DNA from 4 places in the Sporosarcina soli genome. Region 1 is predicted to be linked to each of the others. Evidence: riboswitches for the same ligand, from Rfam matches in the RefSeq annotation. Region 1 holds a riboswitch; each other region holds the start of a gene.
The links. A riboswitch is a leader RNA that binds a small molecule or an ion and turns the genes downstream of it on or off. The one in region 1 is predicted to bind S-adenosylmethionine.

Region 1 (7,817 bases):
AATAATTGCTGATTGCTTCAATGACTTGCCGCGGTTTTTGGGATGTCGCGGCACTATCTAGATAAACGAGCGGATGCCCATTTATTTCCTGGTCCAGGATCGGGAAATGTTTGCGGATCTCTTTATTGAGCATTAGCGCACTTTCCTTTCAATAACCTCCGTCAATTGTTTCTTCACGCCTTCAATCGGCAGCTTGCTGACGACTGGCGCAAGGAAACCATGGATGACGAGACGTTCTGCTTCTTGTTGGGAAATTCCTCGGCTCATCAAATAATACAATTGCAATGGGTCAACACGGCCCACAGATGCTGCGTGTCCAGCAGTTACATCATCCTCGTCGATGAGTAGGATCGGGTTCGCATCTCCGCGAGCCTTTTCACTTAACATGAGAACGCGTGACTCTTGAACAGCATTCGATCTTGTCGCCCCTTTGGCAATTCGGCCAATTCCATTAAAGATGGAAGAAGCGGCTTCTTTCATAACACCATGCTTCAAGATGAAGCCATCCGTATCCAGTCCCCAATGGACGATTTCAGATGTGAAGTTCTGGCGCTGGCTACCGCGTCCAACGACAACTGTTTTCATATCACAAGAAGAGTTATCCCCTACAAGATGCGTGATATTTTCAGAAATTGTATCGCTGTCGTTCATCAGGCCGAGCGCCCACTCGATACGGCTATCGCGACCTGTGACGCCACGGCGGTTCACATACGTCGTGAAACCTTCCGCAAGTACATCCACTGCACCGTATACGATTTTGGCATTATCACCTGTAAATACTTCGGAAACGATATTGACAAGTCCTTTTGCTTCTTCGACTGTAGACAAATAGTTTTCGACATAAGTCACTGAGCTGTTTTTCTCCGCAACGACGATTACATGATTGAACAGAGAAGCCTGTGCATCGTCATGTAAGAAAAGAACTTGAAGCGGCTCTTCTACTACAACGTTTTTCGGAACGTATACGAATACGCCACCATTCAAAAGCGCTGCATGGAGTGCTGTCAACTTGTGCTCATCGACTTTGACGCCATCTGTCATGAAGTACTTTTTCACCAGCTCACCATGCTCACGTGAAGCGGTGAAGACATCTGTTAAAATGACACCTTGCTCTTTCAAGCCCTCGGACAGTGAAAGATATGCCGGTGTATTATTATGCTGTACGTAAATATTCTTCTGTTGATCAACGTCCACTAGCGCACGCGCTGCTTCCGGAAGTTCATCCAATGAAGCGAAAGTTGTAGACTCTACCACATGGTTCGGGAATTCTGTGAAATTCCATTTATCGATTTTCGTTTTATCTGGTTTTGGCATTGGCAGTTGGTCCAGTTTCGCTAATGCATCAGCGCGGAAATCCGCCATCCAATCTGCTTCATTCACCTTCGCTGAATAGGAGCGGACGTCCTGTTCGGTCAATGCCAGTTTCGTTTCAACCGTCATTCTGAATCGTCCCCCTTTCTTATGCTTCCTGCCCGACAGTCTCGTCTTCAATGCCGAGTTCTTCTTTGATCCAGTCATATCCTTGCTCTTCAAGTTTCTTCGCCAATTCTGCACCGCCGGATTTGACGACTCTTCCTTGCATCATGACGTGGACATGATCTGGTGTAATGTAGTCAAGGAGACGTTGGTAGTGCGTGATGATCAGGCAGCCGAATCCTTCGCCGCGCATTTCGTTAATCCCTTTTGAAACAACTTTCAATGCGTCGATATCAAGACCAGAGTCGATTTCATCAAGGATTGCAAACTTAGGTTTCAACATCATCAGTTGGAGGATTTCGTTACGTTTTTTCTCCCCGCCCGAGAACCCTTCGTTCAAGTAACGAGTAGCCATATCTTCGTCCATTTCAAGGAATTCCATTTTGCTATCCAGCTCACGGATGAATTTCATCAATGAAATTTCATCGCCCTCTTCACGTTGCGCATTGATGGCAGAACGTAGGAAGTCAGCATTTGTCACGCCCGTGATTTCACTTGGATATTGCATCGCAAGGAAAAGACCCGCTTGTGCACGCTCGTCCACTTCCATTTCCAGTACGTCCTCACCGTCAAGTGTCACCGTACCTGCTGTTACTTCGTATTTGGGATGTCCCATAATCGCTGACGCGAGAGTTGATTTTCCTGTACCGTTCGGACCCATGATTGCGTGGATTTCATTTGTATTGATCGTCAAATCGACGCCTTTCAATATTTCCTTGCCTTCAATTTCAACGTGAAGGCCTTTGATTTCCAAAGTTGCCATTCCAATACCTCCATATGTTAAAGATGAACGGATATCCATTCTCAATTTAGTATCATTCTAATCTTAACGCATAAAGCATCCCCATGCAAATCATTGAGAACCTTATCGATTGATTAGAATACACTTAAATCAAGACTTTGTTATACCTGCTCTAGTAGATTCGCCGCATTTTCAATTATCTATTCCTGATTGAGAATTTTATCCTCATTCAGTAGAAGGCTCCGATCTCTGTAGCTGGCGAGATGAATGCGATTTTGTTCCCCTGTTCAGTGGGAGTTCAAACGCCTGCTGAACGAAGCAAGGAGGCAATTGAGCTTTGCTCAATTCAAAATCTGGACGCAATCACGCCGAGGCGCGATTGATTAAAGAAGCTCCATTAATCATTTTCAGATCAACGGAGCTTCAATTTAATTATTTTACTGGAACGATTTCGCCATTCCACTCTTCAACGATAAAGTCTTGAATTTCTTGTGATTGCAACACTTCTACTAATGTTTTAATTTCCGGTTTGTTTTCATCGCCTTCACGTACAGCGATGATGTTCACATATGGTGATTCCGAATCTTCCATTGCGATTGCATCTTTAAGTGGATTTAAACCAGCATCGATAGCAAAGTTCGTGTTAATCAGCACGATATCCCCTTCGCCGTTATTGAAAAACTGTGGCAAGATTGCCGGATCGTTTTTCGCGTCAAATTGAAGATTCTTCGGATTCTCGGCGATGTCTTTCAGTTCAGCTGATGTTTTATCAATTCCTTCAGCCAATTTGATTAGCCCTTTTGCTTCAAGCAACGCCAATACGCGTCCATGGTCAGCAACGGAATTACTGATCAGCACAGTAGCACCGTCCGGAAGTTCATCAAGTGATTTGTATTCTTTCGAATAAATACCGATCGGCTCAATGTGGATGCCGCCTGCATTGACAAATTTATAACCATGATCTTTGATTTGCAAATCAAGGTATGGGATATGTTGGAAATAGTTTGCGTCAAGATCTTTGCTTTCAAGGTCTTGGTTCGGCAAGATATAGTCTTGGTATTTTTGGATATCTAGTTCAATGCCTTTTTCTTTCAACAATGGTGCCGCTTTTTCAAGAATGATCGCATGCGGCGTGTTGGAAGCACCGACAACTAGCTTTGTTAATTCTCCACCAGTAGCCTCTTCACCATTGCTACCACTTGTGCTATTTTCATTTGTGTCATTTTTTGTTCCACATGCTGCCAGTGCAAGCAAAAGCACGGCCAATAATAATCCTGATAAGATTTTCTTCATCGTAGAACTCCCCTTTTCTATGTCATTTCTATAGTTAGCAGGCAAAACGCCTGGTGTAACCTACTTTCAACTTTAACGCTTGTCCAACTTCTTCACTGCTAAATCACCGATGGCCTGAATGATGAAAACGATGACCAAAATGAGGATGGTCGACACTTGCGTCACATCTTCCCGGCTGCGTTGGAATCCTTCCATATATGCAAGCGTACCGAGTCCGCCCGCTCCGATAATACCCGCCATTGCTGTATAGCCGACAAGCGCGATGGCTGTCACCGTAATGCCTGAAATGAGTGCCGGCATCGATTCAGGCAACAGCACTTTAAAAATAATGGTTCTCGTTTTTGCTCCCATCGACTTGGCTGCTTCGATTACGCCTTTATCAATCTCCTGCAGCGCAATCAATACCATCCGCCCATAAAACGGAGCCGCTCCGATAATGAGTGCTGGCAGAGCCCCTTCCGGTCCCCGGATTGTACCGACCAACAGTTTCGTAAAAGGTATGAGCAAGATGATTAAAATGATAAATGGAATCGACCGGAAGATATTGACGAATGCCCCCGTGATTGTATAGATCACCTTATTGGCCCATATTTGACCCGGACTTGCCAGGAACAACACTACCCCTAGCGCAATGCCGATGATAAAAGTAAAAAATGTTGAGATAGCGGTCATGTAAATCGTTTCGATAGTTGCTTCCCACATGACTTCCCAATCCACATTCGGAAATAGGTTTTCAATCATTGCCGATCACCTCCGTCTGGACATCTTGTTCATGGAGGTATTGAATCGCTTCGTCAATGAGTGCTGCCCCTCCTACGAGCTGGAGGATAAGTGTACCGTATGCTCCACCACGGGTATGGGATATATTTCCTTGCACGATGTTCACATCTACATTGAACTTCCGGATCAAGCTTGCCAAAACTGGCTGTTCCGTCCGATCACCGACAAAGACAAGTTTGACGAGCGTTCCGGTGGGAAGCTCTTCTTTAATATGTTCGATTGCCTGTTTCGCCTCTGCCGATTCTGTCACTTGGGAAACGAATCGCTTCGTAATCGGGGCTTGGGGAGCTTGGAACACATCAAGTACATTACCAAGTTCTACAACTTTTCCCGCTTCCATGACCGCGACACGATGGCAGATTTTGCGGATGACATGCATTTCGTGTGTGATCAACACAATCGTCAAACCGAGCCGCTCATTGATTCCCGTCAGCAACTCCAAAATGGAATCCGTCGTTTCGGGATCAAGCGCTGACGTCGCTTCATCACAGAGAAGAACTTCCGGATCGTTCGCGAGCGCCCGTGCAATGCCGACACGTTGCTTCTGCCCACCTGACAATTCGGATGGATAGGCATGTTCACGGCCACTTAGGCCGACCAATTCAATCAGTTCAGCGACTTTCCGTTCCCGTTGCGCTTTTCGAACGCCTGCGATTTCAAGTGGGAAAGCAATGTTATCCTTCACAGTTCGGGACCATAATAAGTTGAAATGTTGGAAAATCATGCTCACTTTTTGTCGGGCTTCTCTCAGGTCCTTGCCTTTAATCGCGGAAATCTCAAGTTCGCCAATTTCCACTCGACCGGAAGTTGGCTTTTCAAGACCGTTCAGCAGGCGAATCAACGTACTTTTCCCCGCCCCGCTATAACCGATAATGCCAAAAATTTCGCCATCCGCAATTTCAAGCGTTACACCATCAACCGCAGATATGCTATTTGCTCCTACACCATATTGTTTATCAATATCCGTTAAACGGATCATTTCTTTCACCTCAACACTTGAAAAGCAGAAGTGGCCTACATTAGATGCTCTCCCCACTACAGCTAGACAATAATAATCAATTACGCCTCGGCGTAATTGTGACCAGATTTTGAATTGAGCACAGCTCAATTAACTCCCTTCAAAATCTGTGACATTCGCCGGAGGCTTTATCTTCGTTCAGCAGGCGTTTGAACACCCGCTGAGCAGGAAAATAAAACCGCATTCATCTCGCCATCTCATAGAGATGGAAATCTTCTGCTCAAAGAAGATAAAAAAACCTTCCTGCAGACGAGCAGAAAGGTATTACGTTAGTTGTCACAAACGTTCATCCGATCTCTCATCTGTCAAAGCGATTGCTTTGCGTGATTTGGCACCATTTCACTTTCATGACGGTTGCCGGGCTTCATAGGGCACTGTCCCTCCACCTCTCTTAATAAGAGCAACTTATTCAACTATATGTTCAGACGAATAGTATCATGTTCGACAAGCTCTGTCAACTCAATTTTTCAAGGAGGTACGGAACAGAATGAAATGCGTAGATCTTATGCTGTATTTCGCCTTCCTTTTGGATCAGCAGACAAGGGACGCTTTCAATTTCATACTCAACCGCCACTTCCTGCACGTAGTTCAAATCTGCTTTCCCCATATGTAAATCTGGCTTCATAGCGGCAATGACATCCAACATTTTGGATGCAACGGCACAAGTTCCACACATCGGTGTATACAAATAATATACGGCTTCGGGTAATTCTTTCAATGCCTGTTTCCATTGTTCGCGCGTCCATTTTTCCATTTTTTTATAAATCATCCTTTATCATCAATTCCACTTCAGCAAGCGGTCCTATTGAATCTCGACTGCATGACATGCATCTTCACCATCTAATTGAAAGGGTATTTTGCCGAATCAAGTTAAAAATTCAGGGCGGATTTTGAATTCAGCGCCAAGCAATATGGAAGCGAGTACTTTGTCGGGGGTCGTCTCTACTTCCCGATAAGTCTTTTCCGTATACAAATGAATGGCATCTGGATATTCCCTTTTAAATAAAACACGTATCTTTTCCCCATCTTCATCCGCATCCACAAAGACAAATAATTCCTGTTCCTCAAATGGAGCAAGCAACTCTTCGAGACGATAAGGACTGATCGTCCCGTTCGTACAAATGATTGTAACGGGTTCGGCTAGGATTCTGACAAGCCGTTTCCGATCCGCCCCGCCCTCCACGATGATCACTTTTTCATCCACCACAAAGCCACTCCTTTGCGCACTGCCTGAAGAATCGATAGACAAAAACGCCGGCATAATCACACCGGCGTTTCCATCGAAAGATTTTTCGGATTTATTCGATAAATCTTTCCGGAAAATCTGTGACATCCGAAGATTTTAACTTCATTCAGCAAGTCATATTACAACTGCTGAAGCGAGTTCACCTTATTCTCCGACTGTCATTTTGTCATACTCTTCAGCAGACATTAACGTATCTAATTCTGCCGCATCCGTTGGTTCAACAACGATCATCCATGCATTTTCATAAGGTGATTCGTTGACAAACTCAGGGTTGTCCTCAAGCTCTTCGTTCACCTCAAGCACTTTACCGCTGATTGGCGCGTAAAGCTCAGATACAGTTTTAACGGATTCAACACTTCCGAACGGCTCATTCACTTTCACTTCATCGCCAACTTGCGGTAGTTCGACAAAAACGATATCCCCAAGTTCAGATTGTGCGAAATGTGTAATACCGATGCGGTAGTTTCCGCTTTCTTCTTTTACCCATTCATGCTCTTCAGAATAGCGTAGGTCCTTTGGTGTACTCATACCTTAACCCCTCCAAATAAATAGTTTCATGCCCTTCAATTTTGGCATATTTCATGACCGATGACAAGATAGGAATCAATTTGCCCAAACGGTGTCGAATTCCTCTTCTTTGAAACCGACAGTCACCTTGCCATGTCCGAATACAATCGGTCTTTTGATCAACATACCGTCCGATGCCAACAAGCTAATCTTCTCTTCATCTGTCATGTTTGGTAAGCGATCTTTCAAGTTTAATTCCCGATATTTTTTACCCGAGACGTTAAAAAATTTTTTAATGTCCAGTGAAGACGCCGCAATCATTTCTTTTAATTCTTTTTCAGCCGGTGGATTTTCTGCAATATTCACCTCTTGAAAATCCAGTTCATTCATTTCAAGCCATTTTTTCGCTTTTCGACATGTTCCACATTTCGGATAGCCATAATATGTAATGCTCATCTCGCTCAACACCTCCGTTTTCGCCATTATAGCAGAAAAACCATCCGAAGACCTCAAGGCATCGGATGGAAAGGTTTGTATGAATCGTTTATTTCTCAAACAATATATTTCTCAGCTTCAATTAGCTTAACAGACGCTTCACGTTTTTTCGCGATGATATTAAAAGGTGTGGAACGTGTCAATTTCCGCAAGGCAGAGAGCATCATGCGAAGATTGTCGCCCTCTGTTGCAGCAAGTAGCGTTTCTTTCGCATCTTTTTCAATCGCTTCAAATGCTTCTTGGCAAAAAATTTGTGTATA
Region 2 (7,817 bases), on a different contig from region 1:
TAAAAGAGATGAGGGAAAATACATTGAAAAAAAATCTGAATATGATTTGTGATTTAGAAACGGGTATTTGCGGAGTGGCTGGCGAAGAGGAAATGGGGCTTATTGATTTTAACCAACCAAAAAAAAAGGTGAATCTATATTATGTGACGGATCCTATTTGTTCCCATTGCTGGGCCATTGAACCGACACTCCGCCGTTTTGTCGAGCAATATGGCCATTATTTTGACTTTCACACAGTTATGGGAGGTTTGCTGGAAAAATGGCATGATGGACCAATCGATCCTGCAAACGGTATTTATAAACCAGCTGACGTTGCGGGTCATTGGAGAGAAGTGGGAGAACATTCAAGAATGCCGATTGATGGTAGTCTAATGATTGATAATCCGGTTCAATCTTCTTATCCAGCCTCGCGTGTATTTAAAGTCATTCAAAAAAATCATGGCGATGCTGCAGCATTTGACTACTTGCGCCGTGCCAGAGAAGAACTTTTCGCATTCAATCAAAATATATCAGATCCAGCGGTGATGATTGAAGTTGTCGATAAACTCGGTCTTGACGGGGAAGCTATTGTCAATGAAGCTGAACAGCCAATCGGACAACAATTATTGAATGAAGATTTTGTTTTGACAAGAAACTTAGGTGCCAGAGGTTTCCCCACGATTATTATGATGAATGAAGAAAATAAAGGCGTGAAAATTGTTGGAGGACGTCCGTTTGAAAATTATGTTGACGGATTAAAACAAGTGCTAAATATAGAAGAACTCCAACCAAAACAACAGCCGTCGCTTTCCAGCTTGCTTGAAAAAGAAAAACTGCTATTTTCCAAAGAAATTGAAGTCATGTACGATGTGGAGCAATCAGACGTACACGCTTTTATTGAAAAAGAACTTTCACCAGAGAATTATCAAGCGAAAGAAATTCTAGGGGAATACTATTTTACAACGACTAAACAATAAAAGTACAAGGCACTCGGTCCGAGTGCCTTATACTTTTTTATTCCCTAAAGTTGCATATTAGCTTTACTTTTTTGATTCTTATTTCGCTGTATGTTTACTTGTTTACGTTTTTTCTTCTAATACGAATCATCTTGCATCTACTCTGTGACTAGATTCTCTTTTAGACTTCAGTTAATATTGATTTATGGGAATAGTTATTCAGAGATGTCACTTGCCATTCAATCTACTGCGAAACGATATGACGATCGGGGGAGCATACTTTGAAAAAGAATTCATTCGTCAATCGGTTTCATTTTATAACAGTATCATTAAAAGGGATTTCACAAGCCATTTTGATAGAAAATGCCGTTACCGGGGCTATCATTCTACTCGCCATTATGATATCTTCCTTTTCTTTAGGCGTCATTGCTCTGCTGTCAGCGATGATTGGTACATTGCTAGGCAAATTAGGCGGGGCTGATGAAGAGCTTGTTGATCAAGGGCTATTTGGTTTTAATTCTGTGCTTACAGGTATGGCCCTTTACTTGTTTCTAACGGGTCCCTACCATTGGATCCTCAGTCTGGTCGGCGCCTTTCTTGCTGCCATCGTGACTGCCGCATTGATGCATGTGATGAAAAATACGGGCATACCGGTTCTAACATTCCCTTTTGTTGGATTAACTTTGTTTACTTTGCTCGTTTCTTATCGGTTAAGTGCAGTACATACGAGTAATGCACTCGTTCCTCAAAGCTTATGGCAATGGAAATTGGATATTACAGGGCCGTTTAATTTGAAAGAAGGCATCTTTACCGGAATTGGACAAGTATTTTTCCTTGATTATACAATATCCGGGATTTTACTTTTTGTTGCTGTTTTTTGGGCCGGTTGGCGACTTGGTCTTTATGCTTTTTTAGGGAATGCAGCAGCTTTATTAACAGCTTTGATACTAGGAGCAGAACGTTCATTAATATTTGTAGGCTTGTACGGCTACAATGGGATTTTAACTGCCATGGCAGTGGCAGTCGTATTTAATACGAGCAAAAGGCGACTTTCTTATGTCTCGGGAATACTTGCTGCTTGTTTGACCGTTCCAATCGCAGCGAGTCTTCATACATGGCTTCTACCTTTTGGTCTTCCACCATTAACACTGCCCTTTGTATTAAGCACATGGATATTTCTTAGCGCAAGGAAAGTACTGCCTAAGTTGTAATTCGACTCATTGAAATACTTTTTCATTTGTTGACGATTTAAAATTAGTATATTATGATTGTTCATACAAATACATAAACTTATCAAGAGAAGCTAAGGGACTGGCCCGTTGAAGCTTCAGCAACCTCTGCGTCGCAGGAAGGTGCTAATTCCAGCAAGGGGAAACCTTTGGAAGATAAGAGACAAAGCTATATTTACCTAGCCCTCTTTTCTGTCGAAAAGGGGGCTTTTACTATTGAAGTTTTCTAAAAATCAAAGAATCACAAAAATAGGAGGAACAGTCATGACTAAAAAAAGAATGTATTTAAATGCCTTTGAAATGAGTTGCGCGGCGTTTCAGTCGCATGCGTTATGGAGGCATCCAGATGATCAGACACCTGGCTATAAGGACATTGAATATTGGACACATCTTGCGAAAGTTTTGGAAAAAGGGCACTTTGACGCTGTATTTATCGCGGATGTATTAGGCGTTTACGATGTATACAAAGGTTCAAGAGATCCAGCAATCAGGTCTGGTATGCAAGTGCCGGCCAATGATCCAGCTTTTATTGTTCCAATCATGGCATCTGTAACCAAATCTCTTGGGTTCGGATTAACTGCCTCCACTACACATGATCATCCGTATACATTTGCTCGAAAAATGTCAACATTAGACCATTTGACGAAGGGAAGAATTGGTTGGAATGTCGTGACATCTTATTTAAATAGTGCAGCAAAAAACATTGGTCTCGACACTCAAACCCCACATGATGAGCGTTACGAGCGGGCTGATGAATACATGGAAGTTGTCTATAAGCTATGGGAAGCAAGTTGGGAAGATGATGCGGTTGTCATTGATAAAGAGAAAGGAATTTATACAGACCCTTCTAAAGTTCATGACATTAACCATGACGGCAAGTACTATCAAGTTCCAGGAAACCATATATGTGAACCATCACCACAGCGGACACCGGTTATCTTTCAAGCTGGAGCATCCTCTAGGGGCCGGGCGTTTGCAGCCGATCATGCTGAACTTATTTTTGTATCGTCCCCATCTTTAGAGAAAACGAAAAATATCGTTGCAACGTTTAGGGAAGATGTTGTCAAGTCCGGCAGATGATGTTAAAGTGTTGACGACCGTTACCCCGATTGTCGCGCCGACGTTGGAAGAAGCGCAAGCAAAGCTTGAAGATTATAAGCGATATATCGATCACGAAGGGGCACTTGCGCTAGTGAGTGGCTGGACAGGAATCGATATGGCGGAGTTGGATCCGAATCAAAAGGTGGAGTATATTGAGAATGACGCAATGCGATCAATCTTACAAGGCTTTGCGGGCATGACTGTGAATGAAATCGCTGAAAAAGTTGCACTTGGCGGTCTCGGTGAACTGATTGTCGGGGACCCTGAACAAATAGCGGACACATTAGAGGAATGGATGAACATTGCCGATATTGATGGATTTAATATTGTTTATTCCATTACACCAGGCTCCTTCGAAGACTTCGTTGAGCTGGTTGTTCCGGTATTACAAGAGCGGGGGTTAGTGCGAACAGCATACGAAGAGGGGACTTTCCGGAATAACTTATTTGGCCATGACCAACTAAGAGAAAATCATCCTGCTAAACAAGTGCGAAAACAAGTCGTTAGGGAACTAGTTACACAATAATGGATATCAATATGAAGTGCGGTTGATCGGCTGTGGATGAGAAATGGCGTTACAGAAAAATAACCTCCCTGCTTTCTTGCTGGATCGCGTAGGGAGGTTATTTCTTCATAGCCGCTGTCATTGCGGAAAATCTAATCAATCACGCCTCGGCGTGATTGCGTCCAGATTTTGAATTGAGCAAAGCTCAATTAACTCCTTTCAAAATCTGTGACATCCGCCGGAGGCTTGGGCCAACAGGATGTTGGCCACTCAGGCGTTGCCAATCAAACAGCGAAGGGTTTGATTTGCCGTATTTCTGCGTTTTTTTGCAGAAATTAAGGCACTTTCATTCAGGACGCGGCGATCTTAGCCTGAGTTCCTCTAATCAGCAAATCTTTTTGTACTGAAAGCGAAGCGTCAGCTACAGGGAGTTTGAACTCCCTCTGTTTGAAATGAATTTTGGCATTCATCCCGCCACTTATAGAAGTGGGGGACTTCTGCTGAATCAAGTTAAATTTCTTTCACATAATGCTTTTTAAAATCTGGATGGATTGAAAATTTACGACGTAAATGGATAAGGTTTTCACCAAAGCTTTCTTCCAAAAGCTCTCTATGTTTCTCCATAATTTCCATGAGGTACAAATCATGAATCACGACTTCTGTAATGGGCATGACCAAACCTACATGCATGGTCCATGCCGCACGGCTATCCTTACCTAGCGAAACAATACCTGCTACCACTTCTGAATCATCTCCGCTAAAGACAAGCCATTGTCCACCATACTCTTCTGTAATTTCATGACCCATATAGTGCAAGTAAACAGTAGCAAAATCAGAAACGATTTCCCCGTAAGCAATAATGATTACCTGAACTCCTCTGTTTGCTGCCTGTCTTAGTTCAGGCTCCAACTCTTCGTATTCCTCTTTCCAAATTTCTAAGAGAATTCTTTTTTTCGCCGCTGCTATACATGTTTTTACTTTATCAAGTATTTCATGACGACCTGTGATATTCCAAATATTCTCCCGGTCACTTGCAGAGTTTTCAAATTCCGCTAAAGATTTTTCTGCCAGTTCAAAGTTCTCTTCTGCTTTCAGTCGACGGTTTTTAATGAGCTCTTTTGCGGGGACAGGTGTATACTGCGGCGTATTCCCGTGACTAACGAGAATATCGCCGCGCATGACAAGGCCGTCCAGCACTTCATAGATTCTTGAGCGTGGTACGCCAGAATTTTTAGCGACAGCATAGCCGGTTAAAGGCGATTCTTCCAATAGAGTCAGATAGGCTTTCGCTTCATATTCGGTGAAATTCAGGTTCTTTAATGTTTCTAAAATGTTTTCTTTCATACAGCTCTCCTATATAAAATTAGTCGCTACCTTTGTAACTAGTATTTTATCAAAACGTATTGATTTAATCCAAAGACATCTGCTATATTTACATCAGTAGTTACTTGTGTAGTCACTAAAGAAGGGGGAGAGATTTCATCGTGGAAAACTTACTTACATATATCTCCATAGCTGCAATGATGGTGATTATACCTGGGGCAGACACGATGTTGCTTGTCAAAAATACACTGAGCTATGGTCCAAAAGCTGGGCGTTATACTGTTCTTGGCATGGCAATGGGGCTATCGTTCTGGACATTGATTGCGATCCTTGGCTTATCTGTTGTCATCGCAAAGTCGGTCGTTCTTTTCAGCATCATTAAGTATTTGGGAGCCGCCTACCTAATCTATTTAGGAATAAAAAGTTTCTTTACGAAAAGCGTGTTTTCTTTAAAGGAAATTCAATCCCAGGCCAATTCGCCGACGACGTATTCCAACCGGCATAATAAAAGTTCTTTTATGCAAGCGTTACTGAATAATATTCTGAATCCTAAGACTGTTTTGGTTTATATCACAATCATGCCGCAATTTATCAATTTGGATGGAAATGTAAAACAGCAATTGATCCTATTAGCCTTCATCCTAACTGCACTCGCTGTAGTGTGGTTTCTATTTCTTGTCACGCTCATTGATTACGCTAAAAAGTGGTTGAACAACCCCAAATTCCAAAAGATATTCCAAAAATCAACGGGCTTGGTTTTAATAGGCTTCGGTGTGAAAACAGGAATTTAACTTTAATCTTCGCCGTTCAGATCATTGAACGGTTTTTTCTATTCTAAGGCAGTTAATTTGGAAATAAATCAATATAGTGATATATTTATCTTGTATCGAAAGTATTACTTTAGTTTCAGTAAATCACTTACATCAGGAGGTAATTACCAATGAAAGCTGCAGTATGGCATGGTCTAAAAGATATTAGAGTAGAAGATGTCGAATTACGGGCGCTACGAGAAGATGAAGTGAAAGTGAGAGTCGCATGGGCAGGTATTTGCGGAAGTGACTTGCATGAATATGAGGAAGGACCGGTCTTCGTACCAGTAGATGCGAAAGCGGATTTGACTGGCGAAGTTGCACCACTTACAATGGGGCATGAATTTGCTGGTGTTGTTGAAGAAGTAGGTTCAAAGGTTACAAATTTTAAAGTAGGGGACCGAGTTGTTGTCAACCCTACACTAACATATAGAAAGAAACATGAAGAAGTGGATCGCTTTGATGGATTTAACTTCATTGGGTTACATGGAAATGGTGGATTTGCGAAGTATGCGAACGTTCCTGAAACCAATATTCATCGTTTAGCTGATAATTTAACATTGCAGGATGGTGCATTAGTAGAACCAATGGCCGTAGCTGTACAAGCTGTAAAAGACAGTGGCGTCGAATTAGGTGATACGGTTGCAGTCTTTGGTGCGGGACCTATCGGATTATTAACGATTATTGCGGCTAAAGCATCTGGCGCAAGTAAAATAATTGTATTAGATCTGTCTGATAATCGATTGGAGAAAGCGAAAGAATTAGGTGCGACGCATGTGATTAACTCTGGTAAAGAAGAGCCTGTACAAGCGGTGCGCGCAATTGCGCCAGACGGGGTGGATGTTTCCTTTGAAGTCGCAGGAGTTGCACCGACATTTAAACAAGCCATTGACGTAACAAAACCAAAAGGTAATATGATGATCATCTCTATTTTTGCCAGACCGATCGAGTGGAATCCAATTCAACTTATCAATACTGGTGTAAATGTCCTATCTTCAATTGTTTATACACCATCCACATTCCAAAGAACAATTGATGCAATGAGCACTGGACAATTAAATCCACAAGGAATCATTACAAGTCAAATTGTGTTGGATGATATTGTTAACAAAGGATTTGAAGCATTAACAAACGACAAAACTCAATCCAAAATTTTAGTTGAGTTAAGTGGTGAAAAATAATTTAATCTTATTTTATAAATGAATATTGTTGTTATCAAAGAGGCTGACTCACAAGTCTCTGAAATAAAACAGGCGGAGAGAATTGATCTCCGCCTGTTTTAATTGTGTAAAGAGCACTCATTGCGATAACGTTCTTACCTGTCATATGGTTCAACAAATTCTTGCAATTTTTTTAGCGTTTCCAATAAATCCTGATATTTTTCCTGGCCGATATCCTTTTCAATTTTCCCCTGTATTTGCAACCAAATAGGTGTTGCTTCTTCTAGCTTGGCAAGACCTATTTCGGTTATCGAAACGGATTTTGTTCTTGAATCACTTATATCTTTTGCAATGTTGACATAGCCCCTGTTCTTGAGAACATTCACATTGCGAGTAACCGTGGATTGGTCGAGTAACATGACGTCTCCCAGGTTGCTGATTGAAATTTTATCGTGACGGGCAATGTTCACTAACATATAATATTGGGTGACTTTTAGGCCGGTAGATTCCATTTTCCTTTCGTAAGCTTGCGTCACACTCCTCGCTGCTTTCCTAAGATTTGCACAAGCGCAAAATTGTATAATGTAATCCATTTTATTATGCGTGTTATTCATCAAGTGAATCTCCTTTTAATTTACAGATAATTATTTCTTGACAGATAATTCTTTTGTTACTACCATTATATATGTATATACATAGACTTGGAAGAGGACACAAGGAAATAATATTGCGTGATACATGTATATACATACAAA
Region 3 (7,817 bases), on a different contig from region 1:
CGAACAATTGATTGAAAAAAATAAAAGACAACTGCGCGGCGACTATTCCGATGAATAGGTTGAAATAAAGAAAAGCCATCCGTTTAGATGGCTTTTTGGCTATTCATATTCAATCGACTGGTTGTTTGGCTACTTATTGCATCCAAGCCGGTTTTCCAAACCCTTGGAAATCCGAGTCGATCACTTTTTCAAATTGCTCCGATTCAATCACTTCAATGATGTCTTTTGCAAACTGCTCGTCCTTGTTTTCCGTTTTTACAGCAACCACATTACGGAATTGGTCCGGCATATCTTCCAAAACAAGCGCATCCGTTAAATTCATGCTTGCCGCGAGCGCAAAGTTACCCGGTACTGCCGCCACGTCTGCACTTTCAACAGAGCGGGGAAGTTGTGCAGCCTCAATCGGTGTCACCACTAAATTTTTCGGGTTTTTCACGATATCTTTCTCAGATGCCTTCAATGGCTCAACGTTTGGATCGATTTCGACTAGACCGTTAGCCTCCAACACGATTAACGCTCTCGCCGCGTTGACCGGATCATTAGGAATCGTGACTGTTGATCCGTCTGCAATATCGTCAATCGACTCAAATTTTTTCGAATAAATTCCTAGCGGTGCGGTCGGGACAACGATCAAGCTCGATAATTCCATGTTATTTTCTTTTGCAAAGTTTTCCAAGTAAACAGTATGTTGAAAGAGATTCGCATCGACATTCCCGTCATTTAATGCATTATTTGGCTGTATATAATCACCGAACTCCGTCACTGTCACTTTGTAACCTTTATCTTCAAGACCCGGAATGATCGCCTTTTTCAGCATATCGCTATATGGACCTGCTGTTGCTCCAAACGTCAATGTTTTATCGTCACCGGCCTTTTCTTTGCCGCCACATGCAGCTAAAGCCGCACCAAGTACAAGGATCAGTACTGTCAATAATAATTTCTTCATCTGTCATTCTCCCCTTCTTATCTCTTATCGACTGCTTTTGAAAGTCGATCGCCCGCAAATTGAATAAGTTGCACGAGCACAATCAAAATGATAACTGTCACAACCATAATCGTCTTGTCGTAGCGATAGTACCCAAATCGGATGGCTAAATCCCCGATTCCTCCACCGCCAACAACTCCCGCCATTGCAGCATAAGCAACCAAGCTGATTGCCGTTAACGTCAAACCTTGAATAATACTCGATTTCCCTTCTGGCAATAAAACATCCCTGATAATCATCCACGGACTGGCACCGATTGAAATCGCCGCTTCAATTACGCCTTTATCGATTTCCCGAAACGACGTCTCAACGATCCTTGCAAAAAAAGGAATGGCCGCTGCCGATAAGGATACACTGGCAGCTGTCGGTCCATATGCTGTACCTACTAATAGAGTCGCTAAAGGAATCAGTAAAACAAGTAAAATGATAAACGGAATGGATCTCACCATATTGACGATAAAACCGATAACCGATTTGATAACTGTATTTTCAAGAAACAATCCTTTATCGGTCACAAACAACAAAATGCCTAGCGGAAGCCCAATGATGAGTGCAACAAGTAACGAAATTCCTACCATATAAAGTGTCTCGCCAAATGCTTTCGTCATATCCGGCAATAATTCGACGATCCGTTGAACCTCAATCCCCATTATTGATCACCTCCACATGGACATGGCGGGTGGACATATAGGAAATGGCACGCTCGATATCCGGTTCCCGCCCTTGCAATTCCATTAAAAATGTTCCTAGCGGCATCTCTTGAATGTATTCAATCGAACCGTGCAAGAAATTCCCGTGGACATCAAACTGCTGAATGGTTTCTGATATGACGCTTTCTCCAGCCACATTTCCTTTAAACAATAATTTCACTATGGTTCCTGTACATTGCGCCAAAATCGTGTCCGGAACTTCAAAAGATACAACACTGCTAATGAACTCTTTCGTCAACTCTGCCACCGGATTCGAAAAGATATCATACACTTGCCCTTCCTCGATCACTTTTCCATCCTGCATAATGGCCATACGGTCGCAAATCTCTTTCACCACATGCATTTCATGGGTGATTAAAACGATTGTAATAGCCAATTCCCGATTAATTTTCTTCAGTAACCGTAAGATGGACAATGTCGTTTTCGGATCCAATGCGGACGTCGCTTCATCACAGAGCAAAACACTCGGATTGTTCGCAAGGGCACGCGCAATAGCGACCCGTTGCTTTTGACCACCGCTCAATTGACCCGGATAAACGTTGCGCTTCTCCGACAATCCGACCATTTCAAGCAGTTCAGTCACCCGATCATCGATTTGTTGCTTAGGCGTTTTGGCAGCCCGCAAAGCGAAGGCGATATTCTCATATACAGTCTTTTGACTGATTAAATAAAAATGTTGAAAAATCATTCCTATTTTCAATCTAGCCTGACGCAACTGTTTCCCTTTTAACTCCGTCAAATTGATGCCATCTATAAGAATTGTACCTTCTGTCGGTTTCTCCAATAGGTTCAAACAACGAAGCAAAGAACTTTTCCCCGCCCCGGAATAACCAACTATACCAAAAATTCCACCTTTTCCAATTTCAAGGGATACATTGTCAACCCCTTTTACAAGCCGATCTTTTGTTTGATAGACTTTCGACACTTTTTGAATTTGAATCATAAATTTCTCCTCTTTCTATACTTTCTATAGAAAAGCGTCCGGAGTCTAGACACTCATATTTTTGAAAATCATATATTTTCCTGTCTGACCTCAATAAAATAAAAGGCGCCCCTTTCATCAATGAAAGAAGCACCGAAAAATTGTTTCAGCTTATCTTTCAGAATGAAAATCACCCTGTAGGAGTTGGCACCTTCCTTGTATGATACAAGGGGTTGCTGGACGTCATCGGGCCTATCCCTCGGTCGCTCTTGATAAGTTACAATATGAAGTTGAATTTGAGTATACATCATATAATAGTTTGTACAATCGCAAAAGTCAACATGATTTTCATTTCAGTAAGAATTCTATGAATGTTGTCATTTCGACTTTGAACCTAGTATACTTACTTCATTACAAGATCTATATTCCATTATGAATTGAAAAGAGGTTTTTCCATGACCATATCGAATCGCTTAAAAAGCTTACCTCCCCACTTCTTCTCCACACTCGTCAAAAATGTGGAATCAGCGCTCGCTGAAGGTCGGGACGTCATCAATCTAGGACGGGGGAACCCCGATCAACCGACTCCGCCTCATATTGTCGAAGCTTTACAAGCGGCCGTCGAGGATCCGGCAACACACGGTTACGCACCATTTGGTGGAACAGTTGAATTGAAGCGTGCTGTTGCAGATTTTTATAAACGTGAGTATGCCGTGGATATCGATCCGGATACGGAAGTCGCCATCCTATACGGCACGAAAACAGGATTGGTTGAATTGCCGCTTGCCATTATGAATGAAGGCGAATTGCTCTTGCTTCCTGACCCGGGTTATCCCGATTACTTATCCGGCGTCAGCTTGGCCAATATTCGTCATGAAATGTTCCCGTTACTTGCCAATAATAATTTCCTTCCAGACTATGACAGCTTGTCAGCTGAACAAAAAAAGCAAGCTAAATTAATGTACTTGAACTACCCAAACAATCCAACGAGTGCAACAGCAACACTTCCATTCTTCGAAGAGACAGTCTCGCTCGCCAAAGAACATGACATTGCCATTATGCATGACTTCGCTTATGGCGGCATCGGATTTGACGGCAAAAAGCCGGTCAGTTTCTTGCAAGCAGAAGGGGCAAAAGAAGTCGGGATAGAAATGTATACATTGTCCAAAACGTATAATATGGCAGGTTGGCGCGTCGGTTTCGCGATCGGAAATGCAGGTATCATTGAAGCGATAAATTTATTGCAAGATCATTTATTCATCAATCAATTCCCGGCTGTTCAACGTGCTGCCATTACAGCCCTCTCTGGTGATCAGGAAAATGTACGCGAACTCATTGCTCTATATGAAGGTCGGCGCAATGTCTTTATTGACGAATGCAGACGCATCGGTTGGGATGTCCAAGCACCCGCCGCTTCGTTCTTCGCTTGGTTACCAGTCCCAGCAGGTTATACGAGTGCATCGTTCACCCAATTATTACTGGATGAAGCAGATGTCGCGGTAGCCCCTGGCAACGGTTTTGGTAAATACGGCGAAGGCTATGTCCGAGTTGGTCTACTGGATGATGAGGAACGCTTAAGAGAAGCCGTAAGAAGAATTGAAAAGTTGAACCTTTTTTCATAAACATCAAAACGATCCCAACAAGAAAAGGCGTTGGGATCGTTTTGATATACGACAGTTTCGCCAAGTTGAAGATTAGGAAACAAGTGACAAGTCTGCACTTCACTTTTTCTGTTCATCGATTTTTTCCAATCGCTCAATCAGTCTCTCCAACAGTTTTCCAAGCTTTTCAACGTCGGAACTATCTGTGGAATTTTGCGATTGTTGTTTTTTCAGCTCATCTATCTGACTTTGCAATTTATCCATCGCCTGTTGTTGCTGAGCATCTGAAATCCGGTCTTCCTCAATCGAAATTGCCCCACCAAGCGTTTGCAGCGCATCCCCCAATGTCGATATCGCCGAACCCCAAAGAGATATTTTTGCTCCCCTATTCAGAGGTATATCATTATTTGGTTTCTCATCATCGTTAAAAAACTGGTTATTTTGCCACAAAGCCATCGCTCCTCTAACCATGTGGTTGAATGATTATTCTTAGCTTATACGCTAGTATATGTACATGAGGATCGTTTAGGGCACTTGCTTGCTTAGTAGAATGAAATCCTTCCGAATAAAAACTTTATGTATTAGGTAAACTTATGGGATGAAGTTCGATTAGGAGTTGGAAACCATGACCGAATTTTGCCCAATTGCATTACCTGAAGAACCGACACCTGAACAGCTTAAAAATTGCGAGGATTGCGGTTTATATCAACACGGGACACGTATGGTATGGGGAGAAGGAAATCCGGAAGCCCGTGTTCTCGTTCTTTTAGATAATCCTGGCGCCCGTGAGGATCTCGAAGGGAATCCTTTTGTTTGCGGAACGCGCCAAACTTTCCAACAAGCAGCGAATAATGCTGGTTTGCAGATGGATGACTTATACATTACGTTTATTCTAAAAAGAAAACCTGTACGCGGTTACGATAAAGTCCAGACTCGTCAAATTTGTATGCAGCATTTAGAACAACAGCTACAAGAAAAAAAGCCATCTCTCATTCTTTGTTTAGGTAATGTGGCGGTTCAATCTTTTTTCCAAGATCCCGAAGCCGAAGTAAAATCATTGCGCGGTAGTTGGCATGACGTCCAAGGCTATCCGACAGCAGTCGCGTACCATCCACTCGCTATAAGACGCCGTCCGAACTTGCGCTCATTATTTGTGCAAGACTTGGCATTTGTTGCCGAGCGTTACCATCGTTTGAATCCCTGACAAGCGCTGTTTCAAAAACAAAATATCACATCTTCTTAATTATCCAGTTATCACCGATACCAACACAGAAGAGACTGTAGACAAATCTGTTTTACCAGTATTAACTACAGTCCGGGCAATCAAAACTGATTTGATTGTCTCTTTTTATTATTTAACGTAATTAATTTCCTGTCTCTCGACGGCAAGACATTAAAGTTTAGGAATTCCTAGCTTCTTTTCCTTTAACGATCAGTTGATCAAGAGAATATAATTTACTGCCGTTTAAGACAATGTGCACCGCAAGGACTAATAATACCAAATCGAAAACATAGCCATTTAGAAAACCAGCCGGCAAATTCACTGTAAAGATTGCACCAACCATGATAATACCGAATAGCAAAGATACAATCCGTGTCCCTAAACCGAGGATAATAGCAATCCCCCCTACTAATTCAATCGTACCTACTGCATAAGCAAGATAGCCTGGAATCCCTATGCTTTCAAACCAACCTGCTGTATTTTCTATACCACCTTGAAACTTAGTAAATCCGTTTGCCAAAAAGACAAGCCCCAGTACAATACGTAGTAGCAATTTTCCAACTTCATTTTTGTTCGACATCAAATATTTCCTCCTGTTTTCACTATCAAATTAAGTTATTTAATCATTTACCTTGAATTAATACATCGCCAATTCAAGGTATTCACCCAAAAAAAATTTAGATACCTCGGAGATCATACCGTTATTTCCCCAGGAACTAGACACACACTTTCATCTTTATAAAACGTTAGATTACTTATGGAATCTTACTCGATCTTCCAGTGGCTGGAATTCTTTTTCTCCTGCTTGAACTATTGGATTACCAAATGGCATTTGTGCAATCAGTTTCCAATTAGCAGGGATATTCCATTCTTTTTTCACTTCATCATCAATTACCGGATTATAATGTTGTAAAGACGCTCCTAGTCCCTCTGCTTGTAATGCTGTCCATACGACTAATTGGTGCATACCTGATGCTTGGTTTGACCAAATTGGGAAGTTATCAGCATAAGAAGAAAATTGTTCTTGAAGAGATTTAACGATTGCTTCATCTTCAAAGAATAATACGGTACCATATCCTGCTTTAAAGGAATCCATTTTTTGTTGAGTTGCTGTAAAATCCCGATCACCAACAGCTTTTCTTAATGTTTCAGTTGTAATGTCCCATAATTTATCATGTGCTTCGCCTGATAAAACAACTAAACGAGCAGTTTGAGAATTGAAAGCTGAAGGTGTATATTCCACAGCAAATTCAACAATTTCTTTAATTCTTTTATCAGATACGCTTACATCTTTATTGATCCCGTAAATCGATCGTCTTTCTTTGAGCGCTGTGTAAAAATCTGTTGTTAGAGTTGTTGTCATAATAAGTATTCCCCTATTTCATATAATTTCGAGTTCATTTATCTTGATTTAACAAATAACGAATTCGAGAGATTAAGATAAAAAAATTTAAATATTTTGCGCATGATAACCTAATTTTTTCAGCTGTTCTATTAGGACTTCTTTTTCTTTCGAATCTAATTTGCCGCAAATTTCTTTCATAGCAATTCTATGTTTCGGGAAAACTTCATTCATCAATTCAGTTCCTTCGTTTGTGATTGCTGCGTATGTGATACGGCGATCTTTCATACATGGTTTTCTCTCAATTAATTTTTTCTTCTCAAGCTTATCGACTACATAGGTAATGCTACTACTCGCAATCAATACTTTTTCGCCAATTTTTTGTATAGGTTGATCGCCTTTACTATAGATTAATTCCAGAACAGAAAACTCAGTTGGATTTAGTCCTAAACATTTGATATCCTCTTCCACACGTTTTTTGATGGATTGCAACGCCCTAGACAGGACAATAAACACCTTCAAAGACAAATCTTCTTCAAACCCATTCATTTGATGATTCATGATAATCACTCCTTCCCCAATTATCTCGAATTCAAGGTAATTATATATACCAAATTCCAAATTGTCAACTGATAGTCACTTAATGATATCCACTTTCTTATTTTAAAAATCTATGCCAAAGTCTCTTCCACGTACAGAATTACCAGAATCGAGGGGTAATGACATTAATCATTACTAAAAATAAATAATTCAACAGTAAGGGAAAAGTTAATTTTGGAACTGGAGGATAACAGAAGAAACATCTTTCATCTCGCGAAGAGATGCCATATGTACGACTTACCAAATACAAATCTGATAGTTTACTTATTTAAGAAGAGACAATTAAATCGCTTTAATTGCCTTTTTTCATTATTTATCTTCATTCAGCAAATCTTTTTGTACTGAAAGCGAAGCGTCAGCTACAGAAGACTCCCACCTCTATAGGTGGCGAGATGAATGCCGGTTTTGTTCTCTGTTCAGCGGGTGTCCAAACGC
Region 4 (7,817 bases), on a different contig from region 1:
GGATCTTGGCGAGTATATATTGCAAGTCGATGATCATGATCTGCCCTCCCATATTGTGGCGCCGGCATTACATAAAAATAAAGAACAAGTAAGAGAGGTATTCGCTCGGAAATTGGGGTATACCGGTTCAGAGAAACCAGAAGAACTGACCAAGCATGCACGCAAAATGCTGCGAGATGACTATTTGACCGCAGATGTGGGCATTACAGGCTGTAACTTTGCGGTCGCTGAAACGGGTTCCATCTGTTTAGTGACCAATGAAGGCAATGCTGATCTGTCAACAGCGCTACCTAAAACACAAATTACCGTGATGGGCATGGAGAGGCTTGTCCCTACATTTGAAGAGCTGGAAGTGTTGGTCGGCATGCTAGCGAGAAGCGCTGTCGGTCAAAAATTGCCGAGCTATGTGACGGTGCTAACGGGTCCGAAAGAGGAAGGGGCTGTCGACGGCCCTGAAGAATTTCATCTTGTCATTGTGGACAATGGACGGTCGGACATATTGGGCGGTGAATTCCAATCGATTTTGCAATGCATCCGCTGCGCAGCTTGTGTCAATGTTTGCCCGGTTTATCGGCATGTCGGCGGACATTCATATGGCTCCATTTACTCGGGGCCAGTCGGCGCCATTTTGTCACCTTTACTTGGAGGATACGATGACTATAAGGAACTCCCTTATGCTTCCACATTATGCGGGGCGTGTACGGAAGTTTGTCCGGTGAAGATTCCCCTTCACGAACTGTTGCATAAACACCGACAAGTGATTGTTGAAAAAGAAGGAAAAGCACCGATTTCGGAAAAGCTGGCGATGAAGGCGTTCGGGTTGGGCGCAGCATCTCCCGCGCTCTATAAAATGGGGTCCAAAATCGCACCTGCGGCTATGAATCCATTCACAGTTGGCGATAAAATTACCAAAGGTGTCGGACCGTTAAAAGCATGGACCGAAATCCGGGAATTCCCAGCACCTCACAAAGAACGGTTCCGTGATTGGTACAAGGAACGTTCGAAAGGAGACGATGAATCTTGACTGGGAACATTCAAGGGAGGGAAGCCTTTCTCACTAAAATAGCCAAACAGCTTGGCAGAGAGAAAGTCGCGACCGATATTATCAGACCAAAGTGGCGTCACCAACCTCAGGACAAAGTTTTACAAGGGGCTAGTCCCGATGAGTTAGTAGACGTGTTGGCAAAACAATGCCAAGTGATCAATACGGATTTTGTTGTGACAACCAAAGAACAACTAGCGTCCGACTTGCATCAAACGATTGTAGCCTATGGAGGAGGCCCTGTTGTTACCTGGAAGGATGCCCGTTTTGAACAATTTGGGCTCACTCCGCTACTGAAGGATACGTTACCAGCTGAACAAATCCCCGTTCATGAATGGGAAACCGCTAAAGGGAAAGAAAATATTGAGCTTGTCGAGCGGGCGAATGTTGGAATCACCATCAGTGACATCACATTAGCGGAATCGGGCACAGCGGTTCTATTCAGCAGTAAAGACAAAGGGAGAACCGTCAGTTTTTTACCGTTGAAATCGATCATCATCATTCCAAAAAGTACGATCGTTCCACGCATGACCCAAGCAGCGCGAATCATTCGGGAAAAAACGGCTAACGGCGAATACTTGGCTTCCTGCATCAACTTTATAACGGGGCCAAGCAATTCGGCCGATATTGAAATGATTCTTGTCGTCGGCGTTCATGGACCGATGAATATGACGTATATAGTTGTGGAAGATTTATAAGCAGAATCTAGATTCATAGAACTCAAAAAACCGTGTATGGAGTATTCCGTCCACGGTTTTTTATACAAATTGAAATACCTTTATCTATATAAGTTTTTCTTGGAATTAATGTATAATTTCCGCAGAGGGCGCGGTAATTATACAAACCGAACTCTGCACTGTTCGGTTGGCTAAGGAACCATCGGTATGAGTAAGGCGATTATAGCAAGGATAACCGCGGTCCATGCTAAACCTTTTTGTGGGGAGAAGAGACCAATAATACCTAAGACGAGCGCGATGCCTCCCAGCCAAAACGGGGCGTAAAAAAATCCGACGACAGCAAAAATAATGGCTAACCAGCCGATCCAAATACCATAGGAAGCTTTCAAATTCATCACCTCCGTTCTAAAAGAATTGGAAGAACAATTTACTTTATACTATGCACACTACCTTGTTTTTGCTTGGTCTATTTTCATGTGTTTAGAGTGTTAGTTGCTAATTTATTTTCGGAAAATCAAAGATCTTTTTGAAAAAAGGTTGCATTTTTTCTGATTAGCGTATATTATCGTTAATAACGAAATAAGCAAATAAAACTAAATAGTTTTTCTTATCTAGAGAGGTTTAGGGACTGGCCCGATGACGCCTCAGCAACCACCATTTTGGTACGGTGCTAATTCCAGCAAGTCCTTTAAACGACTTGATAGATGAGGAAAAGACTTGTTCATATGAAGAGTCTGCTCCTTTATGTATAGAGGGGCGGATTCTTTTTTGATTTGAATCAGCAGGGAGTTTGGACTCCCTGCTGATTCAAATCAAGCCTCCGGTGGATGTCACGGATTTTGAAAGGAGTCAATTGTGGCGATGGCTAGTGCCTTAATTTCTGCAAAGAACGTAGAAATACGGCAAATCGAACCCTTCGCTGTTCGATTCACAATTCAAAATCCGGAGCAATTACGCTGAGACGTGATTGATTTATATGAAAGTAAAAACCAAAGTGGGAGAGGGGAATGTGAAGCCGTTGAGTTTATTAGATACGTTGAAGGACCGTGTTTTGATAGGAGATGGAGCGATGGGGACATTGCTCTATACGACGGGCGTGGACCGCTGTTTTGAGGAGTTGAACTTGACGCAACCTGAACAAGTGCAACATATTCATGAGGCCTATATCGAGGCGGGGGCGGATGTGATTCAAACCAATACGTATGGAGCGAATTATATCAAACTGGCCAGATATGGTTTGGAAGACCATGTAAAGAAAATCAATCAGGCCGCGTTCCAAATTGCCAAGAGAGCCGCTCGGAAGGGGACATACATCCTTGGCACGATTGGTGGCATCCACGGAACTCAAACGACAATCGGAACGGAAGAGGAAATTAAACGTAGTTTCCGGGAGCAACTGTATTGCTTGCTCTTAGAGGAGGTGGATGGTCTTCTACTGGAAACGTATTATGATTTCGAGGAATTGAAGACCGTCTTGAAAATCGCTCGGGAAGCGACGGATATTCCAATCGTAACAAACGTCTCCATGCATGAGGCCGGTATTTTGCAAAATGGAATAGAGCTGGAGGATGCTTTGCAGCAGTTGGAAGATTTGGGAGCGGATCTGGTTGGTATCAACTGTCATTTGGGGCCTTACCATATGTTGAAATCATTGGAAACTGTGCCGCTTCCAAAGCGTGCCTTATTGGCGGTCTATCCCAACGCCAGCTTCCCTGAATACCGGGATGGCAAATTGTTTTACGAAAATGAACCGGCCTATTTTGAAAATTATGCGGCCAGTTTTCGGGAACAAGGGGTCCATCTGATCGGCGGTTGTTGCGGAACGACACCTGAGCATATCCAAGCACTGACAAAAGGGTTGATCAATCGGGACCCGATCCGTGAAAAGGTCATCAAAGTGAAAAAGCCTAAAGTGACAGCATCCAAAGTAAAAGGTCCACAAGCCCCGTCGCTGTTGGAGACGGTAAGGGAAAGGCACTCGATAATCGTTGAATTGGATGCACCGAAACATTTGGATACGCAAAAGTTCTTCGAAGGGGCACATGCCTTGCAAGATGCAGGGGTCGATGCCATTACATTGGCAGATAATTCATTGGCATCGCCACGGATTTGCAATACGTCCATGGCTTCGCTCGTTCAGCAAAAGACTGGGGTCACTCCGCTTGTCCATATCGCTTGCCGGGACCGGAATCTGATCGGTTTGCAATCGCATTTGATGGGGCTTCATACATTGGGCATCACTGAATTGTTGGCCATTACAGGAGACCCGACAAAAGTGGGCGATTTTCCGGGAGCGACTTCTGTTTTCGATGTTACCTCGTTTGAATTGATTCAACTGATCAAGCAGTTTAACGAAGGCATTTCATTGTCCGGGAAGTCGTTGAGAGAGAAAACTTCTTTTACGGTGGCGTCCGCTTTTAATCCGAATATCCGTCATCTGGAAAGGGCTATTCCGAGATTGGAGAAGAAACTGGCGTCAGGAGCTGATTATTTCATTACCCAGCCGATTTTTAGCCCTGAAAGAATTGAAGAGGTGTATAAGGCGACTAAACATATAGGAGCACCAATGTATATCGGAATTATGCCCCTAACCTCACCTCAAAATGCCGAATTTTTGCATAATGAAGTGCCGGGCATCAAATTGACAGATCAGGTTCGTGCAAGAATGGCGGCCACCGCCGGTAATCGGGAACAGTCTACGATCGAAGGGTTGGCGATTGCGAAAGAGCTGATCGATGTGGCGCTGGAGCATTTCCACGGTATTTACTTGATCACGCCTTTCATGCGTTACGATATGACGGTTGCATTAACGAAGTATATCAAGGAAAAAGTGCCCGCAGTAAAGGGGGTGATTCGAACAGAAAGTGCTGTACATGGATGAAATGAAAAAATACTAAGTAGACAAAGGGGATTATTTACATGGTAAATGTACAAAGTTCGACGATTGGTTATCCAAGAATTGGTGGGAAACGTGAATGGAAAAGAGCGTTGGAGCGTTTTTGGAATGGTGATATTTCGGAGGCTGAGCTGCTCGCAACGACAGAAGAACTCCGTTTAGATAGCTTGGCAAAACAGCGGAAATTAGGCATCGACTTAGTGCCCGTAGGAGATTTCTCCCTATATGATCACGTATTGGATACATCGATTATGTTTGGTGTCGTTCCAAAGCGTTTTGGCTATACAGGTGGAAAAGTGTCTTTGGAAACTTATTTTGCCATCGCTCGTGGAACGAAAGATGCAGTCGCATCTGAAATGACGAAATGGTTCAACACGAATTATCACTACATCGTACCGGAACTTGAAGGCATCACGCCGCAATTGGTGGAGAATCGCCCACTCGCTTTCTATAAAGAGGCGAAAGAGAAACTAGGCATCGATGGCAAACCGGTATTGTTAGGGCCTGTTACGTATATTAAATTGGCCAAATCCTATGGAAATGAAAATTTTGCTTCTTTATTGCAAGAATTTACACCATTATATGTTCAAGTTTTGCAAGAACTTGCAGAGGCGGGGGCACAATATGTGCAAATTGATGAGCCGATTTTGACGAAGGAGTTGTCGGCGGAGGAAATCGAGCAAGTGAAAAAAGCCTATACGGCGATGAGCAAAGCTGTGCCGCAATTGAAAATCATCTTGCAAACTTATTTTGAAAAGATCGCAAACTATGAAGCGGTCGCTGCATTGCCTGTACATGGATTAGGATTGGATTTTGTGCATGGCGATTCGCTTTCATTGCTACAAAAGTATGGGTTCCCAAAAGATAAGGTCTTGGCGGCAGGTGTCATTGATGGTCGTAATGTCTGGCGTGCCGATTTGGACAAAAAAGTGGCACTCTTGCAGGACATCCTAGAGCATGTTGAACAAGAACGACTGATTGTGCAATCATCTGCATCCCTTTTACATGTCCCGGTTAGTACGGAGCCTGAAGAGAAATTAGATCCGGTCATTAAAGGTGGTTTAGCTTTTGCGAATGAGAAGATCGCTGAAATCGTCCTGTTGACGAAAGGCGTACAAAAAGGGGGCGCAGCGATTACGGCAGGACTTGAAGAAAGCAGAAAAGCCTTGGCTGCACTGAATAATTCCAAATATCGCCAAAATACAGAGGTGAAAGAGAATGTTGCCAAACTGACGGATCAGGACGTGAATCGCGCATTGCCATTCGCGGAAAGGATTCAGGCGCAAGAGCAGCGCTTTCAGTTGCCGCTATTGCCGACAACGACGATCGGAAGCTTGCCGCAAACACCAGAAGTACGGCAGACGAGATCGAAATGGCGCAAAGGCGAAATAACAGACCAAGCGTATGAGCAATACATCAATAGCCAAATCGATAAATGGATTGCCATTCAAGAAGAAATTGGCATCGACGTCCTCGTCCACGGAGAATTTGAAAGAACGGATATGGTGGAATACTTCGGTGAGAAATTTGCTGGATTTGCAGTGTCTGAGTTCGGATGGGTCCAGTCTTACGGTTCCCGCTGCGTTAAACCACCACTCATTTTGGGAGATGTTGCGTTCAGCGAGCCCATTACTGTGAAAGAAAGCGTCTATGCACAATCGTTGACTAAGAAGCCGGTAAAAGGGATGTTGACAGGTCCAGTAACGATCTTGAATTGGTCCTTTGTGCGTGATGATATTCCACGTTTCGATGTGCTGAACCAAATTGCATTAGCTCTACGTCAGGAAATCGAAGCGCTTGAAAAGAGCGGCATCCGCATGATTCAAGTGGATGAGCCTGCATTGCGCGAAGGCTTGCCACTCGATCCGGAAAAACATAAGGCGTATTTAGAGGCAGCCGTCTATGCCTTTAAACTGGCGACCGCGTCTGTTCAAAATGACACACAAATCCATACACATATGTGCTATTCGGAGTTCAACGGAATCATCGATTCGATCAGTGCATTGGATGCGGATGTCATTTCCATTGAGACTTCCAGAAGCCATGGAGAAATCATTTCGGCATTTGAAAATAACACCTATGACAAAGAAATTGGCCTTGGCGTCTATGACATCCACAGCCCGCGTGTACCAAGTAAAGAAGAGATGAAACAAAACATCCATCGCGCGCTCCAAACGATTCAACCGACCCAATTTTGGATCAACCCGGATTGCGGTTTAAAGACGCGAAAGGAAGAAGAAACGATCGAAGGATTAAAAGTGATGGTCGAGGCGGCAAAAGAAGTAAGAGAAAGCCAATTGGCTACCGTTCAGAAATAAAAGGAAAAGGCTTTCCCCGTTTAAATGGATGGGGGAAGCTTTTTATTATCGGCGGAACTCCCTGTGATATTAGAGCTTATTACTTCATTATCGGCGCCTGGAGGATAGATATCAGCGATTCCCCTACATATATTGGCGCTCAATAATCGTTTATTGGCGAATCGGGACTTTCCTCCCGCCTGAAGTTATAGAACTCAAATGAAAAACCGCCTGAAGGGTCAGGCGGTTTTAATGGTGGATCAATTCTCCGCTTTCACCGGAGATAATGCAGTCTGGCGAACTTTTTGACTGGAGACGGCGAGCACGAGTACGAGACCTGCTGCCATCAATGCGCCGTCAAGCATGAGCGGCATTCCCCAACTACCTGTACTATCCCGAACGACACCGGAGACGACAGGGGAGAGTACTGCCCCGATTTCAGCAACCAGATTGAGCATGCCGAACATGGATCCTTTGCTTTTTTCAGGTGTCAAATCTGATGCCAACGCGTGGGCCACCGGTTGCAAGGCGAAGAAGAACAATCCTGAGACAAACAACATGATGGACATGACGACTGGATTATTATGCCCCATCATGACGTAAGCGGCGAAAACGAAAATAAGGATGGTCAGAACACCGGTCAGCACGGCGAGTACATTGCGCCGCCCATTCGGACGATCTGACACGAGGTCTGAGATTTTGCCGCCAAGAGGGAAACCGATAAGACCAGCTAATCCGTTAAATGAAGCGACCAATGCTGCCGCCATCAACGCGCCGCCGCCAAAATCTTTGACGATGGAGACGGACCAGAAACCATAAAACCATAAATGCCACATGATTGGGATGAAGAATAGGTACAACAAGAACAAATTTTTATTCGCCAATAATGGCTTGATTTCGGATTT

Region 2: linked by a shared signal. The riboswitch ahead of ACFPRA_RS12150 (NtaA/DmoA family FMN-dependent monooxygenase) and the one ahead of ACFPRA_RS20910 (methionine ABC transporter ATP-binding protein) in region 1 are both predicted to bind S-adenosylmethionine.
Region 3: linked by a shared signal. The riboswitch ahead of ACFPRA_RS16615 (methionine ABC transporter ATP-binding protein) and the one ahead of ACFPRA_RS20910 (methionine ABC transporter ATP-binding protein) in region 1 are both predicted to bind S-adenosylmethionine.
Region 4: linked by a shared signal. The riboswitch ahead of ACFPRA_RS23325 (bifunctional homocysteine S-methyltransferase/methylenetetrahydrofolate reductase) and the one ahead of ACFPRA_RS20910 (methionine ABC transporter ATP-binding protein) in region 1 are both predicted to bind S-adenosylmethionine.

What each region holds. Positions count from the first base shown of each region.
Region 1 covers NZ_JBHSNO010000016.1:39,193-47,009, forward strand. Annotated here, with positions in the region: gene ACFPRA_RS20885 (cysteine desulfurase) at 1-133, opposite strand, end outside; gene sufD (Fe-S cluster assembly protein SufD) at 133-1,440, opposite strand; gene sufC (Fe-S cluster assembly ATPase SufC) at 1,460-2,239, opposite strand; gene ACFPRA_RS20900 (MetQ/NlpA family ABC transporter substrate-binding protein) at 2,651-3,511, opposite strand; gene ACFPRA_RS20905 (methionine ABC transporter permease) at 3,584-4,252, opposite strand; gene ACFPRA_RS20910 (methionine ABC transporter ATP-binding protein) at 4,245-5,270, opposite strand; SAM riboswitch class I at 5,605-5,710, opposite strand; gene ACFPRA_RS20915 (thioredoxin family protein) at 5,764-6,063, opposite strand; gene ACFPRA_RS20920 (toprim domain-containing protein) at 6,175-6,642, opposite strand; gene gcvH (glycine cleavage system protein GcvH) at 6,700-7,083, opposite strand; gene ACFPRA_RS20930 (arsenate reductase family protein) at 7,159-7,518, opposite strand; gene ACFPRA_RS20935 (acyl-CoA dehydrogenase family protein) at 7,614-7,817, opposite strand, start outside.
Region 2 covers NZ_JBHSNO010000005.1:1,694,687-1,702,503, reverse strand. Annotated here, with positions in the region: gene ACFPRA_RS12160 (DsbA family protein) at 42-956, shown strand; gene ACFPRA_RS12155 (urea transporter) at 1,217-2,146, shown strand; SAM riboswitch class I at 2,223-2,327, shown strand; gene ACFPRA_RS12150 (NtaA/DmoA family FMN-dependent monooxygenase) at 2,429-3,244, shown strand; gene ACFPRA_RS12145 (LLM class oxidoreductase) at 3,222-3,791, shown strand; gene ACFPRA_RS12140 (TrmB family transcriptional regulator) at 4,281-5,114, opposite strand; gene ACFPRA_RS12135 (homoserine/threonine efflux transporter) at 5,255-5,884, shown strand; gene ACFPRA_RS12130 (2,3-butanediol dehydrogenase) at 6,034-7,083, shown strand; gene ACFPRA_RS12125 (MarR family winged helix-turn-helix transcriptional regulator) at 7,218-7,676, opposite strand.
Region 3 covers NZ_JBHSNO010000008.1:279,956-287,772, forward strand. Annotated here, with positions in the region: gene ACFPRA_RS16600 (hypothetical protein) at 1-58, shown strand, start outside; gene ACFPRA_RS16605 (MetQ/NlpA family ABC transporter substrate-binding protein) at 134-946, opposite strand; gene ACFPRA_RS16610 (methionine ABC transporter permease) at 964-1,635, opposite strand; gene ACFPRA_RS16615 (methionine ABC transporter ATP-binding protein) at 1,625-2,638, opposite strand; SAM riboswitch class I at 2,786-2,896, opposite strand; gene ACFPRA_RS16620 (pyridoxal phosphate-dependent aminotransferase) at 3,073-4,239, shown strand; gene ACFPRA_RS16625 (hypothetical protein) at 4,339-4,668, opposite strand; gene ACFPRA_RS16630 (uracil-DNA glycosylase) at 4,844-5,422, shown strand; gene ACFPRA_RS16635 (DoxX family protein) at 5,619-6,020, opposite strand; gene ACFPRA_RS16640 (nitroreductase family protein) at 6,192-6,803, opposite strand; gene ACFPRA_RS16645 (MarR family winged helix-turn-helix transcriptional regulator) at 6,891-7,343, opposite strand.
Region 4 covers NZ_JBHSNO010000018.1:39,967-47,783, reverse strand. Annotated here, with positions in the region: gene ACFPRA_RS23340 (LutB/LldF family L-lactate oxidation iron-sulfur protein) at 1-1,024, shown strand, start outside; gene ACFPRA_RS23335 (LutC/YkgG family protein) at 1,021-1,740, shown strand; gene ACFPRA_RS23330 (hypothetical protein) at 1,911-2,108, opposite strand; SAM riboswitch class I at 2,324-2,430, shown strand; gene ACFPRA_RS23325 (bifunctional homocysteine S-methyltransferase/methylenetetrahydrofolate reductase) at 2,738-4,600, shown strand; gene metE (5-methyltetrahydropteroyltriglutamate--homocysteine S-methyltransferase) at 4,639-6,933, shown strand; gene ACFPRA_RS23315 (MFS transporter) at 7,173-7,817, opposite strand, start outside.